3 regions of the Streptomyces sp. NPDC102514 genome follow, and region 1 is predicted to be linked to each of the others. Evidence: riboswitches for the same ligand, from Rfam matches in the RefSeq annotation. Region 1 holds a riboswitch; each other region holds the start of a gene.
The links. Region 1 has a riboswitch for S-adenosylmethionine ahead of ACZ60E_RS44940 (aminotransferase class V-fold PLP-dependent enzyme). Riboswitches for the same ligand answer to the same signal wherever they lie in the genome.
Positions count from the first base shown of each region.

Region 2: linked by a shared signal. The riboswitch ahead of ACZ60E_RS05470 (glutathione S-transferase family protein) and the one ahead of ACZ60E_RS44940 (aminotransferase class V-fold PLP-dependent enzyme) in region 1 are both predicted to bind S-adenosylmethionine.
Region 3: linked by a shared signal. The riboswitch ahead of thrC (threonine synthase) and the one ahead of ACZ60E_RS44940 (aminotransferase class V-fold PLP-dependent enzyme) in region 1 are both predicted to bind S-adenosylmethionine.

Region 1 is NZ_JBVJLW010000040.1:29,615-32,882, forward strand. It holds gene ACZ60E_RS44940 (aminotransferase class V-fold PLP-dependent enzyme) at 83-1,462, opposite strand; SAM riboswitch class IV at 1,640-1,756, opposite strand; gene trpD (anthranilate phosphoribosyltransferase) at 2,069-3,133, opposite strand; gene qcrB (cytochrome bc1 complex cytochrome b subunit) at 3,250-3,268, opposite strand, start outside.
Region 2 is NZ_JBVJLW010000002.1:41,675-44,942, reverse strand. It holds gene ACZ60E_RS05480 (C40 family peptidase) at 1-525, shown strand, start outside; gene ACZ60E_RS05475 (GNAT family N-acetyltransferase) at 534-1,091, opposite strand; gene ACZ60E_RS05470 (glutathione S-transferase family protein) at 1,199-1,987, opposite strand; SAM riboswitch class IV at 2,253-2,397, opposite strand; gene ACZ60E_RS05465 (putative leader peptide) at 2,461-2,820, shown strand; gene ACZ60E_RS05460 (LLM class flavin-dependent oxidoreductase) at 2,898-3,268, shown strand, end outside.
Region 3 is NZ_JBVJLW010000018.1:119,731-122,998, forward strand. It holds gene ACZ60E_RS36440 (MoaD/ThiS family protein) at 126-401, opposite strand; gene thrC (threonine synthase) at 471-1,787, opposite strand; SAM riboswitch class I at 1,803-1,960, opposite strand; gene ACZ60E_RS36450 (glucosyl-3-phosphoglycerate synthase) at 2,136-3,083, shown strand.

The DNA of each region.
Region 1 (3,268 bases):
CCCCACGCACCCGCACGACACGTACGACCCGAGGCACCCCAGGGGCGCGGGGAACGGCGCAATCCTTCAGGGGCGCGGCCCGTCAGGCAGCCGGCACGCAGCGGCCGTTCTCCGTGCGGTAGGTCCAGCTGGCGCCGTTCGCGACGAGCTCCTTGACCGCTCCCACGAAACGCTCCACGTGCTCGTCGGGGGTGCCGACACCGAAGCTGACGCGGATGGCGTTCAGGGACTTCTCGCCCGGGGCGGCCTCGGGAGCACCGCACTCGCCCTGGGACTGCGGGTCGCTGCCGAGGAGCGTACGGACCAGCGGGTGGGCGCAGAAGAGGCCGTCGCGGACACCGATGCCGTACTCGGCGGAGAGCGCGGCGGCGAAGTGCGAGCTGTTCCAGCCCTCCACGACGAACGAGATGACGCCGACGCGCGGCGCGTCGTCACCGAAGAGCGAGAGCACCCGGACCTCGGGCACCTCGGCGAGGCCCTGCCGGACCCGGGCGACGAGCTGCTGCTCCCGGGCGACGAGCGTGTCGAAGCCCGCCTCGGTGAGGGCCTTGCAGGCGGAGGCGATGGAGTAGGCGCCGATGACGTTGGGCGACCCGGCCTCGTGCCGCGCGGCACTCTCGTGCCACTCGACGTCCACGCCGCCGTCCGTACGCCGTGACACCTTCTTCGAGGCACCCCCGCCGGCCAGGTACGGGTCGGCCTCGCGCAGCCAGTCGAAGCGTCCCGCGAGCACACCCGAGCCGAACGGCGCGTACAGCTTGTGCCCGGAGAAGGCGACCCAGTCCACGTCCAACTCCTGGACGGAGACGGGGTGGTGGGGCGCGAGCTGGGCCGCGTCGAGCACGATCCGGGCGCCGTGGGCGTGGGCGGCGGCGGCCAGTTCCCGTACGGGCCACAGCTCGCCGGTGACGTTCGAGGCACCCGTGACGCACACGAGCGCCGGACCGTACGGGTCGCGCCCGGCGAGGGCCCGCTCCAGCGTCGCGACGGCCTCGCCCGGGGTGCGCGGGGCGTTGAGGTAGGTGACGCGGACGTCCTGCCACGGCAGCAGCGAGGCGTGGTGCTCGGTCTCGAAGACGAAGACCTGGCAGTCGGCGGGCAGGGCGGCGGCGAGGAGGTTGAGCGAGTCGGTGGTGGACCGGGTGAAGACGACCTCGTCGTCCTCACGGCAGTCGAGGAACTCGCCCACGGTCCTGCGGGCGTTCTCGAACAGGTCCGTGGAGAGCTGCGACAGATAGCCGGCCCCGCGGTGCACGCTGCCGTAGTACGGGGCGTACGCGGCCACGTCGTCCCAGACCCGCTGGAGGGCGGGGGCGCTGGCGGCGTAGTCGAGAGCGGCGTAGGTGACCTCGCCACCGGTCACGAGCGGAACGGTGACGTCCCGGCCCAGCACGGGCAGGGACCCCGCGGTGTCGGTGTCACAGTGGGCGGTCCGGCCGGCGGCAGCGGTGGAGACAGACATGGCGAGCTCCTGTGAGAGGCAGGCGAAATCACCGTGCGAGCGGACAGGGCTCAGCACGGGAAAGGTGAAAGGGGTACGCGGAAGTGGGGCTCGGCGCCCTATCGCATTCGCTTGCTCATGAAAGGCTCCCTCGAACGACCAGGACCCCTGGTGCATCCGCCCTGACGGGCGGCGAGGGGTCCGCGCTTGCCGTAGACCTCACTGCCTACGACCTGGTCTTCACCCGGGGCACCCCGCCACGGACGGAGGGTTGCCGGACAGTCGGCCGGGGCCTGTTGACTGTCACTCATGACCTGCCAGCATCTTGCCACACGATCACCCCACCGCACCCCCACTGTCCGCATACCGGGACGCCCCGAGCACCGGTCACCCCCTGGGGGCTCCGCCCCCGACCCCCCGCTGCGCAGTTCCCCGCGCCCCTAGGTACCTAGGGGCGCGGGGAACTGCGCAATCGTCAGGGCCCGCCCCCACCAGAGCAAGGGGGGCATGGGGCCGTGGGGAAAAGCCGGGCGCAGCCCGCTTTTCAGGGGCGCGGGGAACTGCGCGACCAGCCCCCACCGGGGCCGCAGACGACAACGCGCCCACCGGCACCGCACACGCGAGCGGCTACGCGCGCGTCGCGGCCACCCACCGCTCCAGCGTCCGCAGAGCCGCCCCCGAATCGATGGCATCGGCCGCCACGGCCATCCCCGCCCGGATCTGCTCGGCGAGCGATCCCGGGCCAGGCGCAAGCGCCACCAGCGCCGCCGCCGAGTTGAGCAGCACGGCGTCCCGCACGGGCCCCCGCTCACCCCCCAGCAGCCGCCGGGCGACATCCGCGTTGTACGACGCGTCAGCCCCCCGCAACGCCTCCACGGGCACCAGCTCGATCCCCACGTCCCGCGGGTCGAACGCCTCCTCGCGCACCTTGCCGTCCCGGACGATCCAGACCCGGGACGTCGCCGTGGTGGTCAGCTCGTCGAGCCCGTCGTCGCCGCGGAAGACGAGCGAGGAGTTGCCGCGCTCGGCGAGGACGCCGGCCACGATGGGCGCCATGGGCGCGTGCGCGACCCCGACGGCCTGTGCCTTCACCCGGGCGGGATTGGTCAGCGGACCGAGGAAGTTGAAGGTCGTCCGGATCCCCAGCTGCCCACGCGCCGCGGCGACGTGCCGCAGCGCCGGATGGAACTTGACCGCGAAGCAGAAGGTGATCCCGGCCTCCTCGGCCACCTCGGCCACCCGCCGCGGAGTCAGCTCCAGGTTGACGCCGAGTTTTTCGAGGACGTCCGAGGCCCCGGACGCGGAGGACGCGGCGCGGTTGCCGTGCTTGACGACCTTGGCACCCGTACCCGCGATGACGACGGCCGACATCGTCGAGATGTTGACGGTCTTCGCCCCGTCCCCGCCGGTGCCGACGATGTCGACGGTGTCGCCGGGCACGTCGATCACATTGGCGTGCGCGTACATCGTGCGCACCATGCCGGAGATCTCGTCGACGGTCTCGCCCTTGGCCCGCAGGGCCACCGCGAACCCGGCGATCTGCGCGTCGGTCGCCTCGCCCCGCATGATCAGGTCCATCGCCCAGGCCGTGTCGTCGGCGCTCAGGTCGCGCCCGTCCAGGAGGCCGTTCAGGAGGGCGGGCCAGGAACGGCCCGCCGCGAAGTCGCCTCCAGCGGGGGTCACAGCACTCATCTGCCGCTCCTGGGTTCGTGTTCGTGGATGTGGGTCCACCCTATCCAGCCCCCGGGACGGCAAAGAGCCCCGTCCATGCAATGGACGGGGCTCCTGCCGTGGCGAACAGGTGGTGATCAGTGGTGGCCGTGGCCG
Region 2 (3,268 bases), on a different contig from region 1:
ACACCCATCGCCACGGGAGTCGCCCTCGACATGCAGGCCGCGGCCAACCCCGGATACGGCATGCCCGCTCCTGCTCCCGCCCCCGCTCCCGCCCCGGCTCCTGCGTCCGCCTACACAACGCCCCCCTACGGCACGCCCGTCTATGCCGCACCCGACCCCGGGTACGGCGGACAGGGCGCCAGGGCCGTCGACTTCGCACGCGCCCAGATCGGCAAGCCGTGCGTATGGGGCTCGATGGGACCGGGCTCGTACGACTGCTCCAGTCTCACGCAGGCCGCCTGGAAGGTCGCCGGAGTCGCGCTCCCGCGTTCCGCCCAGGACCAGGCGACCGCCGGCACGATGGTCCCCGTGTCGGACATCCGGCCCGGTGACCTCGTGCTCTTCAGCGGCCAGGTCGGTCACGTCGGCATCGCCACGGGCAACGGCATGATGATCCACGCACCGAGCCCGGGCGTCGCCATCCGCGAGGAGTCGATCTACTGGGCCGGCGAGGCGGCGATCCACAGCGTGATCCGCCCCGCCTGAACCAGGGCTCAGCGTGACGGTGGCGTCTCCGCCGGCTCCGTGAGCGCCTTGGTGAAGCAGACACTGAACGGATTGCGGTCGTACGGGGCGTACGGCCGCACCTCCTGCCAGCCCTCCCGCGCGTAGAGCGCCCGCGCCTCCGGCTGGAGCGCGCCCGTCTGCAGCCACAGCCGGTCGACGCCGAGGGTCAGCGCGGTCGACTCCACCGCCGCGAGGGCCGCTCGCGCCAGCCCCCGGCCGCGGTAGTCGGCGTGCACGAACACCCGCTTCACCTCGTGCCGGTCGGGCAGCCTGCGCAGCGAGGCGGTGGCCACCGGCACACCGTCGGAGTAGGCGACCCAGGTGACGACGATCTCCTCGGCCGCGGGCTGCGGCGCACGTACGCGCCGGTGCTCGACCGGTGCGTAGCGCGGGGCCAGTTCGGCGGACATCTGCTCCCGCAGCCGGGCCGGGGCCGGGGCGTCCCACTCCTCGGACACCCAGCGGACCGCCGGCCCCCGCCGGGCGGCCCGGGTCCCCACCCCGGCCTCTTTGCCGGCTTCTTCCCTGACTTCTCCCTTGATCATGCGGACATGCTCACACCGGCGGGGGAGGTGTGTCGTCGGCCCGGGCCCGCTGTTCGCAGAACGGAAACACCCTGTTCGCAACGGCGGCCGGGCGGCCGGGCGGCCGTTTAACGGCCCGTGCGTCCGCCGCCGAGGAAGGCCGGGTGCCGGCCGAGCCGCCGGACGTACCCGTCCAGGTGGAGGTACGCGGACAGGGCGCCGCCGGCCGTGTCGAGATGAGTGAGTGCCACCCAGAGATCCACGTCCGCGGCCGTGATCGCCTCCCCCAACACATATGGGATGGCGGCCAGTTGATGATCGAGCAGGGTCAGTGTCGCCGCCCGCGCGTGGGGCGGGGAGGCCGGTGTGACGTCCCGGGTGAGGAGTTCCCGCAGGGCGTCGATCTCCGCGGCGAGGGCCGGCGGACGCAGCGCGGGCAGGCCGGGCCCTTCGTCGTCCCGGAGGTCGGCGAGGTCGGCGAGGTCGCGCAGGATGTCGGGCGTGTGGTTGCTGACGACGCGTCCGCTCCACCGGTCGCACAGCGCGGGCGCGGTCAGCGGACCGTCGTAGTGGTGCCAGGTCGCCTCGTAGGCCCGGCGCAGCGAGGCGAAGGCGTCCGGCGTCTCGGCGGGGCAGGTCAGCACGGTGGTGGCCGTCGAGTGCTCAAGTCCCAGCAGGGCGAGGGTGATCGAGACGCGCAGCGAACGCTGACAGCCTTCGGACAGATACAGCTGATAGCGGTGCGGCGCCGGGTAGAAGCCGCCGGCGAGGCCGACACCTATGCGGCCGCGGAAGCGGTGCGGACGTGCGGTCGCGCTCGGTGCGACCGTGCCGCAGGCGGGTGCGCCGGTGCCGGCCGTACGCGCGGCCGTGGCGAAGGTACCTGTGCTCGAACCGCGGGAAACTGTCTCGGGCATGGCTCTCCAGAGGGAATCGCGGAAGCCCTGGCCGCCTTGTGGGCACCAGTGGCGAAACGGAGTGACTGCGCTGTGTCGTGCACGTCCGGCAGGCTCCACGGGTCCGACGGGTCCGACGGGTCCGGATCGAGCGGACCGGAAGGACCGGGTGGACCGGCGGCGGACTAGTAAGCGCTGGAGACGCGCAACAGATCGATGTGCAGTCGCCTCGTCAAGCCGTTCCTGGGCAATTCCCACCCGTCCCGGTCGGGGCTCGCACGAGGCGAGACCACGCTTGTCCCGCCGCACCGGCGGAACCCGGTCGTCACCCGGGGCACCCCGTCGCGGTGGAAGGGTTGCCTGTCAGCGGGCCGGGGCCGATGACCGCACGGACGGGGGACCCTGTCCGACGGGCGCTGACAATCGTGACCGTCCCCGCAAGTGTCGGTGCGCTGCGTGAGTGTCGTCAAGATGCCGAGACGACGTCTCAATAGGTGGGCAGTGGCCCGTGCGGGTCGGTGGGGGTTGGCCGCGCAGTTCCCCGCGCCCCTGAAGGCGGGGCTTCGCCCTCGCCCCCTAGGGGCGCGGGGAACTGCGCGCTCAGCCCCCACCGACCCGCACACGACAACGAACCGCCGAGATCAAATTCGTACTGCCGGAAGAAAAGGAACAGCCGTACTGTTGTCAGCGTCGACGAGGAGACGAGCCGCAGGACGGAGGTGACGCACGTGAGACGACCACGCCCAACGCCCCGCCTCCGTGTCCCCAAGCTCACCCCGCGCCGCCGCGTCCGCCTGTACTCGCGGCAGCACATCGACCTGTTGCGCGTCGCCGGCGCACTCTGTCGTCCCTGACCCGTACCTCCGCGGCCCCGCCCTCCGCGCAGTGAGGGCCGGCTTCCTCCACGGTCGATCAGGAAGGCACCCCCGTCGTGTCGTCAGTACCTTCTTCAGCCCTGCCCTCTTCCTCCGCCCTGCATCTCGCCGTCGCGCTCGACGGAGCCGGCTGGCATCCCGCCGCGTGGCGCGAACCGGTGGCCCGCCCCCGGGACCTGCTCACCGCCGGGTACTGGACGGACCTCGTCACCGAGGCCGAACGCGGTCTGCTCGACTTCGTGACCATCGAGGACGCCCTCGGTCTCCAGTCCTCGCACTTCACCGAGCCCGACGGCCGCACCGACCAGGTCCGCGGCCGGCTCGACGCCGTCCTCATCGCCGCCCGGGTGGCCCCGCTGACGAGCCACATAGGTCTGCTGCCGACCGTGGTGGCCACGCACACAGAGCCGTTCCACATATCGAAGGC
Region 3 (3,268 bases), on a different contig from region 1:
ACAGAATTGCCCCCTCCGCTTCAGTCGCGGAGAGGGCAATTCGATGAACTCTGCGTGTTCGACATTACCAAGGGTAATGATCAGCGGCGCCGAGCGGGCCCCGGACGGGACGCCGTGCGGGGCGCTCAGCCTCCGGCGACCGCCGGGATGATCGAGACCCCGACGCCGTCCGGCGTGGCCGTCTCAAGACCCTGCTCGAAGCGGACGTCGTCGTCGTTCACGTACACGTTGACGAACCGCCGCAGCTTGCCCTGGTCGTCCAGGACACGGGCCGCGATACCGGTGTGGTTCTTCTCCAGATCGGCGATGACCTCGGCGAGGGTCGCCCCTTCGGCGGCCACTTCGGCCTGGCCACCCGTGTAGGTACGCAGAATGGTGGGGATACGGACGTTGACGCTCACGGGACCTCCATCAGGTAGGGCTGTGGTACTGCGCCCCTTCTTCGGGGGCGCGGGGAACTGCGACAGCGATCAGGAACCGAGCCCGGCCTCATGGAAGGAGTCGAGGTTCGGACGGATGGTCGCGGTCAGCCCCGTGTCGGAGGCGACGGCGTCCAGCGTCTTCAGACCGTCCCCCGTGTTGAGGACGACAGTCGTCAGCGTCGGATCGAGCAGACCTGCTTCGATCAGCTTCTTCGCCACCCCCACCGTCACCCCGCCGGCGGTCTCCGCGAAGATCCCCTCGGTCCGCGCCAGCAGCTTGATCGCGTCGACGACCTGGCCGTCGTTCACGTCCTCCACGGCCCCGCCCGTCCGGCGGGCGATGTCGAGCACGTACGGCCCGTCCGCCGGGTTGCCGATCGCCAGCGACTTCGCGATCGTGTTCGGCTTCTGCGGCCGTACGACGTCGTGCCCGGCCTTGTAGGCGACGGACACCGGCGAACAGCCCTCGGCCTGGGCACCGAAGATCTTGTACGGCCTGTCCTCGACGAGACCGAGCTGGATCAGCTCCTTCAGCCCCTTGTCGATCTTCGTCAGCTGCGAGCCGGAGGCGATCGGCACGACCAGCTGGTCCGGCAGCCGCCAGCCGAGCTGCTCACAGATCTCGTACGCCAGGGTCTTGGAGCCCTCCGCGTAGTACGGCCGCAGGTTGACGTTGACGAAGCCCCAGCCCTCGCCGGCCGGGTCGCCGATCAGCTCGGAGCAGAAGCGGTTCACGTCGTCGTAGTTGCCCTCGATGCCGACGAGCTCGCCGCCGTAGACCGCGGCCATGACGACCTTGCCCTGCTCCAGGTCGTGCGGGATGAACACGCAGGAACGGAAGCCGGCCCGCGCGGCGGCGGCGCCCACCGCGCCCGCGAGGTTGCCGGTGGAGGAGCATGAGAGCGTGGTGAAGCCGAACGCGCGCGCGGCCTCCAGCGCCTGGGCGACGACACGGTCCTTGAAGGAGTGCGTCGGGTTGCCGGAGTCGTCCTTGACGAAGAGCTTGCCGGCGTCGACGCCCAGCTCGCGCGCCAGGTTGTCGGCCTGGACGAGCTTGGTCCAGCCGGGGTTGATGTTCGGCTTGTCCGCCACGTCCGCGGGGACGGGCAGCAGCGGCGCGTACCGCCAGATGTTCGCCGGACCGGCTTCGATCCGCTTGCGGAGTTCCTCGGTGTCGTAACCGGAGAAGTCGTACGCGATCTCCAGCGGGCCGAAACACTCCTCGCAGGCGAAAACCGGACCGAGCGGTACGCGGTGGCCGCATTCGCGGCAGGAGAGCGCGGCGGCCGGACCGAGATCGACGGCGTTCGCGGAGTCCGCGGAGGGGGTGGAGTTCGTGGTGCTTGCAACTGTCTGCGCAGCCATGGAGGCGAGGCCCTTTCCTCATCTTCCTCACGACGCACTTCGCCATGAGACGGATTTGGCACCTTCCCGAGCCGGGAGCCTCGCTGCACTGATCAACAATGATCAGGACGAGACCGGCTGGAGGGTTGCCGGGGCTTCAACGGGCCGTATCCCTCTGCCCCTCTGGATGAGCGGTATTTAGTTGTCTACGCAACGACCCCCGACATGCGATGGTCATCAGCGTTGTTCAAGACTGTAACCGACGGCATGGATGGTGGAGAAAGCCGTCCGAACCGCGAGATGACCGTCACACCGGTCCACATCGCGGCGGGACGCACGCATCCCGATGAACGCAAGGGAGAGCCGCACGTGCTGGAAGACGTCGAGCGCTGGCTGAGCACGCGCTCCTGGTCCGTCGAGGACCGCCCGCTCAAGAAGCTGATCGCCGCGAAGCGGTCCACGGGCTCCACGGTCAGTGTCGTACTGCCCGCTCTCAACGAGGAGGAGACCGTCGGCGAGATCGTCGCCGTGATCCGCCGCGAGTTGATGCCCGCGAGAGTGCCGCTCGTCGACGAGATCGTGGTGATCGACTCGGGTTCGACGGACCGCACCTCCGAGGTCGCCGCCGCCGCGGGCGCCCGCGTGGTGCACCGGGACGAGATCCTGCCCCGCATCCCGGCCGTGCCCGGCAAGGGCGAGGTGCTGTGGCGCTCGCTGCTCGTCACCCGCGGGGACATCGTGGCCTTCGTCGACGCGGACCTGAAGGAGTTCTCGGCGGACTTCGTCTCCGGGATCGTCGGTCCGCTGCTCACGGATCCGGGGGTCGACCTCGTCAAGGCGATGTACGACCGCCCGCTGGGCTCCGCCGCGGGTCAGGGGGGCCGGGTCACCGAACTCATGGCCCGGCCGCTGCTCAACATGCACTGGCCGCAGCTGGCCGGCTTCGTGCAGCCGCTGGGCGGGGAGTACGCGGCCCGCCGCTCGCTCCTCGAACGGCTCCCGTTCCCCGTGGGCTACGGCGTGGAACTGGGCATGCTGGTCGACTCGCTGCACCTGGTCGGCCTGGACGCCCTCGCGCAGGTCGACGTGGGTGTGCGCAAGCACCGGCATCAGGACGGGCAGGCGCTCGGGCGGATGTCCGCGGCGATCTACCGGACCGCTCAGCTGCGGCTTGCCCGCGGGCACATGATCCGGCCGTCGTTGACGCAGTTCGTACGGGGAGAAAGTGGCTTCGAGCCGCGGACGTACTCGGTGGACATGGAGGAACGTCCTCCGATGGCCGACATCCGGGAGTACGTGTCGCGCCGCGCGGCTTAGCGGTACCGACCACTCCGCGGAGAGCACCGTCTTCGTCCGCGGGCCCGGTGGGGGCTGGTCGCGCAGTTCCCCGCGCCACCATCAGGGGCGCGGGGAACGGCGCAGTCTTGTCGCTTTTAGGGGCGCGGGGAACTGCGCGGCACGCCCCCGCCGACCCACGGTCTCCCCTCCGCGGCCAGTGGGAA